DNA from 2 places in the Neobacillus sp. DFD-2R genome. Region 2 is predicted to be linked to the other one. Evidence: a T-box and tRNA genes for the amino acid it is inferred to sense, from the RefSeq annotation. Region 2 holds a T-box; the other holds one or more tRNA genes.
What was found. The T-box of region 2 lies ahead of AC3ANV_RS07400 (glycine--tRNA ligase). A T-box ahead of a tRNA ligase gene usually reads a tRNA of that ligase, here a tRNA-Gly.

Region 1 (3,233 bases), 2.0 Mb from region 2:
GGGGTGGGAGACAGTGTCAGGTGGGCAGTTTGACTGGGGCGGTCGCCTCCTAAAGAGTAACGGAGGCGCCCAAAGGTTCCCTCAGAATGGTTGGAAATCATTCGTAGAGTGTAAAGGCACAAGGGAGCTTGACTGCGAGACCTACAAGTCGAGCAGGGACGAAAGTCGGGCTTAGTGATCCGGTGGTTCCGCATGGAAGGGCCATCGCTCAACGGATAAAAGCTACCCCGGGGATAACAGGCTTATCTCCCCCAAGAGTCCACATCGACGGGGAGGTTTGGCACCTCGATGTCGGCTCATCGCATCCTGGGGCTGTAGTCGGTCCCAAGGGTTGGGCTGTTCGCCCATTAAAGCGGTACGCGAGCTGGGTTCAGAACGTCGTGAGACAGTTCGGTCCCTATCCGTCGTGGGCGCAGGAAATTTGAGAGGAGCTGTCCTTAGTACGAGAGGACCGGGATGGACGCACCGCTGGTGTACCAGTTGTCTTGCCAAAGGCATCGCTGGGTAGCTATGTGCGGACGGGATAAGTGCTGAAAGCATCTAAGCATGAAGCCCCCCTCAAGATGAGATTTCCCATAGCGTCAAGCTAGTAAGAACCCTGAAAGATGATCAGGTTGATAGGTCAGAGGTGGAAGCGCGGTGACGTGTGGAGCTGACTGATACTAATCGTTCGAGGACTTAACCAAGTCATATTTATATGAACAAGGTGAACTCGTTTTTACCAAACTTCTTCTGCATTATCCAGTTTTGAGGGAATGAAACCTCAAAGAAAATAGTCTGGCAGCAATGGCGAGAAGGTCACACCCGTTCCCATACCGAACACGGAAGTTAAGCTTCTCAGCGCCGATGGTAGTTGGGACTTTGTCCCTGTGAGAGTAGGACGTTGCCAGGCGATGCCCCAATGGGGGCTATACTTATGTTTGTTTTTTAGAGTTGGCCCGTTGGTCAAGCGGTTAAGACACCGCCCTTTCACGGCGGTAACACGGGTTCGAATCCCGTACGGGTCACCAAGTTTTTTCGCGCTAGCGAAAATAACTTTCATTATTATGGAGGATTAGCTCAGCTGGGAGAGCATCTGCCTTACAAGCAGAGGGTCGGCGGTTCGATCCCGTCATCCTCCACCATTCTTGCCGGTTTAGCTCAATTGGTAGAGCAACTGACTTGTAATCAGTAGGTTGGGGGTTCAAGTCCTCTAGCCGGCACCAGTAGTTTTAGAGCCATTAGCTCAGTTGGTAGAGCATCTGACTTTTAATCAGAGGGTCGAAGGTTCGAGTCCTTCATGGCTCACCATTTTCTATGTAGGTTTATGTCCTACATGGTTGATTTATATGGAGGAATACCCAAGTCCGGCTGAAGGGATCGGTCTTGAAAACCGACAGGCGGGTTAAACCGCGCGGGGGTTCGAATCCCTCTTCCTCCTCCATTAATTAAATTTAAATTTAATAATATTATCGTCGCGGGGTGGAGCAGTCCGGTAGCTCGTCGGGCTCATAACCCGAAGGTCGCAGGTTCAAATCCTGTCCCCGCAATTTGGTCCGGTAGTTCAGTTGGTTAGAATGCCTGCCTGTCACGCAGGAGGTCGCGGGTTCGAGTCCCGTCCGGACCGCCAGTTTTTTTTTCTAGTAGGCAACTGCTATTGATATATATACTGTACTATATGGCTCAGTAGCTCAGTCGGTAGAGCAAAGGACTGAAAATCCTTGTGTCGGCGGTTCGATTCCGTCCTGAGCCATCATGATTAAAGTGTTTGTTAAAGGCAGACAAGGTTTCGAAACCTTTTAGAGGAATTCGTTTCCTACTACCACTGTCGATTATGGCGGTTGTGGCGAAGTGGTTAACGCATCGGATTGTGGTTCCGACATTCGTGGGTTCAATTCCCATCAGCCGCCCCAATAATTATTATATTAATGGGCTATAGCCAAGCGGTAAGGCATCGCACTTTGACTGCGACATGCGTTGGTTCAAATCCAGCTAGCCCAGCCATCATTCTCATTTTTAGATTTGCGGGTGTAGTTTACTGGTAAAACCTCAGCCTTCCAAGCTGATGTAGTGGGTTCGATTCCCATCACCCGCTCCAAATAATGGGCCTATAGCTCAGCTGGTTAGAGCGCACGCCTGATAAGCGTGAGGTCGATGGTTCGAGTCCATTTAGGCCCACCATAATTTGTTCCGCAGTAGCTCAGTGGTAGAGCTATCGGCTGTTAACCGATCGGTCGTAGGTTCGAGTCCTACCTGCGGAGCCATTTTATATAAAGAACATCTAAATTATATGGAATGGTATTACGAGCTTATAATCATCTTGAAGACAATTTAGAATTTTTACATATAAAACAATACTAAAAGACACCATGTTAAAAATTACATGGTGTCTTTTTTGATTTCTGCGTAGCGGTGATAGTTTTGTTGAAAAAGTATGATTAAATTATTTATCTTTAGTAAATATTTTTTCCAAGGTTGCCGTATAAGTAATTAAAATTTAAACTTAAAGAAAATAACTGGAATTTTATTCAAGAGAAAAGGAGAAATAAATTTGGAGAGAAACAGATTTTCTGCGATTGCCCATCGCAATCATACATTTAGTAATCCAATAAGTGAAGAAAAGATCATGAAAATGATCGGAATAGTATCACCAAAGCCAAAGGATAAAGCAATTGATATTGGAGCAGGAAAATGTGAACTGCTGATTCGTCTTGTGGAAAATTATAATATTTCAGCAACTGCGATAGAAGTGTATGACGGTTCTATCGAGGAAGCAAAAAAACGAGCAAGTAACAGAATTCCCGAGGACAGTATTGAGTTTATTGTGGAAGATGCCAAGCTGGCAGTCGAGAACTGTAAACAAGAAGGATATGATTTCGGAATTTGTATCGGGTCGACCCACGCTTTGGGCGGGCTGGAGACTACTCTTCAGACGCTGAAGCGTCTCGTAAAGAAAAATGGGTTTATTATTATAGGAGAAGGCTACTGGAAGAAGCCACCAAGTGCTGAATATTTGCAGGCTCTTGGTGGAGCGGACGAGTCTGAATGTAAAAGTCATGCGGAGACGGTAAGAGCCGGTGAGGAATTAGGATTAATCCCTCTTTGGTCCTATGTGGCAAATGAGGATGATTGGGATGAATATGAGTGGCTTTATTCCTTATCTATTGAAAATTATTGTCAAGAAAATCCCGAAGACCCGGATTGTGAAGCGATGCTGCAGCGAATCCGGACATGGCGACAAACCTATTTGAAAT
Region 2 (3,233 bases):
AAAATATGCATGGACAACATTAACAAATTTTTCGTCTTATGATTTTGGAAAGACAGGCTATGATAATTGTAAGGTTTGGGATTTTTAAAAAGGCTAGTCTAAATAATGAAAGGTGGGGTTTTCGATGATGGATTTTACGTGGAAAGTATTTACCCAGACAGGTAATATTGACACATATCTTCTCTTTAAAGAGCTTGAGAAGGAAAACCAAGAAATACCCGGAAATCTGAATGAAGAGCTAGCACAAATAGATTTTCCCGTTTCATAAGTATGTCTTTAGCCTGCACAGGATGTGATTTAAATGCTTCAAAAATGTGAAGGCATCGTTATTAGAACAACAGATTATGGTGAAACAAATAAAATTGTTACTTTCTATACACGGGAATGGGGGAAGATTGGCGTAATGGCAAGAGGCGCTAAAAAGCCCAATAGCCGCCTTTCCTCCATTACCCAGCTGTTTACTCACGGATATTTTCTTGTACAAAAAGGAACAGGCCTGGGAAGCCTGCAGCAGGGGGAAATTATAACCTCTATGCGTTCCATAGGCGAAGACATCTTTTTAACGGGTTATGCCAGTTATATTGTCGAATTAACGGATAAATGTACAGAAGATAAAAAACCAAACCCTTTTCATTTTGAATTACTTTATCAAACATTAAATTATATGAACGACGGCTTTGATCCGGAAGTATTGATGAATATTTATGAAATGAAAATGCTAAATGTTATGGGTATGTATCCAATATTAAATCAATGTTCCGTTTGCGGCAGTACAGACGGACTTTTTTCTTTTTCCATTAGAGAAGGCGGTATAATCTGTCACCGTTGTCTTGAAAAAGACCCGTACCATTTGAAAATATCACAATCAACTGTAAAACTATTACGGCTATTTTATTATTTTGATCTTTCAAGGTTAGGGAATATTTCAGTAAAAGAAGAAACAAAGGCTGAGTTAAAAAAAGTAATCTCAGCCTATTACGATGAATATTCAGGGTTATACTTAAAAACGAAGAAATTTCTCAGTTCGATGGATCAATTTAAAAATCTCTTATAGAAGACTTGTTGACAATTTTTCAAGTTTTCGTTAATATCTTTTTAATAAGAATAGTTGCTGTGACGGAAAATAGTACTTAGCACTCTCTATAAAAGCGAACCTAGGGCGGTGGAAGCTAGGGTATAGGGAACTAAGGAAGGCATTCCTGAGCAATCATGTGTTTATTTACACATTTTAAAGAGGCTGCTTTTGAAGCAGCAAATAGGGTGGAACCGCGGGTAACTCTCGTCCCTATGCTTACTAAGCATAGAGACGGGAGTTTTTTATTTAATAGCGGAAACGCCTTCGGAACAAGTACAGCGTGTTCCTGCGATGTTTATACTAAGGAACTTTTCTTAGTGGTTAGCCCCGACAAGCTTATTCGGGAAGAAAACAGGCTAGGCGCTGGAGCTGGAGCTGGATATTTTATCTTAAAAGGAGCGAGTAATAATGAATGTAACGATGGAGCAAATTGTTTCCCATGCAAAGCACAGAGGCTTTATTTTTCCAGGTTCAGAAATTTACGGGGGTCTTGCCAACACATGGGATTATGGCCCATTAGGTGTCGAATTTAAAAATAATATTAAACAAGCTTGGTGGAAAAAATTTGTTCAGGAATCCCCTTATAATGTTGGGTTAGATGCCAGTATCTTAATGAACCCAAGAACATGGGAAGCTTCCGGACATATCGGAAATTTCAATGACCCGATGATTGATTGTAAAAATTGTAAAGCACGCCATCGTGCTGATAAATTAATTGAAAATGCTCTTGAGGAAAAGGGCATTGAGATGATTGTCGATGGATTGCCATTTGAAAAAATGGAGGAATTAGTAAAAGAGCATAATATTGCTTGTCCGGATTGTGGCAGTCATGATTTCACAGGCATTCGCCAATTTAATTTAATGTTTAAAACATTTCAAGGTGTAACGGAAACAAGCACGAATGAGATCTTCCTTCGTCCTGAAACCGCCCAAGGTATTTTTGTTAATTTTAAGAATGTACAGCGTACCATGAGAAAGAAATTACCTTTTGGAATTGCACAAATCGGAAAAAGCTTTCGTAATGAAATTACACCAGGTAATTTTACTTTCCGTACAAGAGAGTTCGAACAAATGGAATTAGAATTTTTCTGTAAGCCGGGTGATGAATTGGAATGGTTTGATTATTGGAAGCAATTTGCTGAAAAATGGCTACTTTCATTAGGCCTTAATCGTGAAAATCTAAGACTTCGTGACCATTCAGAAGATGAACTTTCCCACTACAGTAATGCTACCACCGATTTTGAATTTAAATTTCCGTTTGGATGGGGAGAACTATGGGGGGTTGCATCGAGAACAGATTATGATTTGAAACAGCATATGCAATTTTCCGGTGAAGACTTCAATTATCTTGATCCGGAAACAAATGAAAGGTATATCCCTTACTGTATCGAACCATCATTGGGTGCTGACCGAGTGACTCTAGCCTTTTTAATTAATGCCTATGATGAAGAGCAGTTGGAGGATGGCACTTCTAGAACAGTTATGCATTTCCATCCTGCTTTAGCACCATTCAAAGCAGCGGTATTACCATTATCAAAAAAATTGTCTGATGAAGCAAAAGAGGTATTCACCACATTATCAAAACATTTCTTAGTTGATTATGATGAAGCAGGCTCTATCGGTAAACGTTATCGCCGCCATGATGAAATAGGTACTCCGTTCTGTATTACTTATGATTTTGATTCGAAGGAAGACCAAATGGTTACCGTCCGAGATCGTGATACGATGGAACAAAAACGAATCCCAATCACAGATCTTGTAAGCTTTATTCAAGAGAAGATTAACTTTTAAGAAAAAGGTGCGGAAAATCCCGCACCTTTTTCATAAGCGAAGTTCCGCCCCTTTTCCACAAAAAATAATTAGTATATAATATTGTTATTAAAGTATAACGTTTTCGTACGTGAAAGGTCTATACATAAAGGTTTGATAAGGTGGTGAGGGCAATAGAACTGACTAAGCGCCAGGAACTAATTTTGCAAATCGTTAAGGACAATGGTCCGATCACGGGAGAGCATATTGCAGATCAATTAAGCTTAACTCGGGCTACACTCAGACCCGATTTGGCGATTTTAACGATGGCAGGATATTTAGACGCTAGACCTCGGGTGGGGTATTTCTATACAGGAAAATCCGGGACTCAGCTTCTAACTGAAAATCT

Region 1: it encodes a tRNA-Gly, which carries the amino acid that the T-box ahead of AC3ANV_RS07400 (glycine--tRNA ligase) is inferred to sense. The anticodon was not compared.

The regions. Positions count from the first base shown of each region.
Region 1 covers NZ_CM173228.1:5,013,362-5,016,594, reverse strand. Annotated here, with positions in the region: rRNA gene AC3ANV_RS25225 (23S ribosomal RNA) at 1-686, shown strand, start outside; rRNA gene rrf (5S ribosomal RNA) at 777-892, shown strand; tRNA gene AC3ANV_RS25215 (tRNA-Glu) at 936-1,010, shown strand; tRNA gene AC3ANV_RS25210 (tRNA-Val) at 1,049-1,124, shown strand; tRNA gene AC3ANV_RS25205 (tRNA-Thr) at 1,130-1,205, shown strand; tRNA gene AC3ANV_RS25200 (tRNA-Lys) at 1,215-1,290, shown strand; tRNA gene AC3ANV_RS25195 (tRNA-Ser) at 1,331-1,423, shown strand; tRNA gene AC3ANV_RS25190 (tRNA-Met) at 1,456-1,529, shown strand; tRNA gene AC3ANV_RS25185 (tRNA-Asp) at 1,533-1,609, shown strand; tRNA gene AC3ANV_RS25180 (tRNA-Phe) at 1,660-1,732, shown strand; tRNA gene AC3ANV_RS25175 (tRNA-His) at 1,817-1,892, shown strand; tRNA gene AC3ANV_RS25170 (tRNA-Gln) at 1,909-1,983, shown strand; tRNA gene AC3ANV_RS25165 (tRNA-Gly) at 2,004-2,077, shown strand; tRNA gene AC3ANV_RS25160 (tRNA-Ile) at 2,084-2,160, shown strand; tRNA gene AC3ANV_RS25155 (tRNA-Asn) at 2,169-2,243, shown strand; gene AC3ANV_RS25150 (class I SAM-dependent methyltransferase) at 2,531-3,233, shown strand, end outside.
Region 2 covers NZ_CM173228.1:1,522,890-1,526,122, forward strand. Annotated here, with positions in the region: gene AC3ANV_RS07390 (YqzL family protein) at 125-268, shown strand; gene recO (DNA repair protein RecO) at 302-1,054, shown strand; T-box leader at 1,105-1,290, shown strand; gene AC3ANV_RS07400 (glycine--tRNA ligase) at 1,484-2,866, shown strand; gene ccpN (transcriptional regulator CcpN) at 3,007-3,233, shown strand, end outside.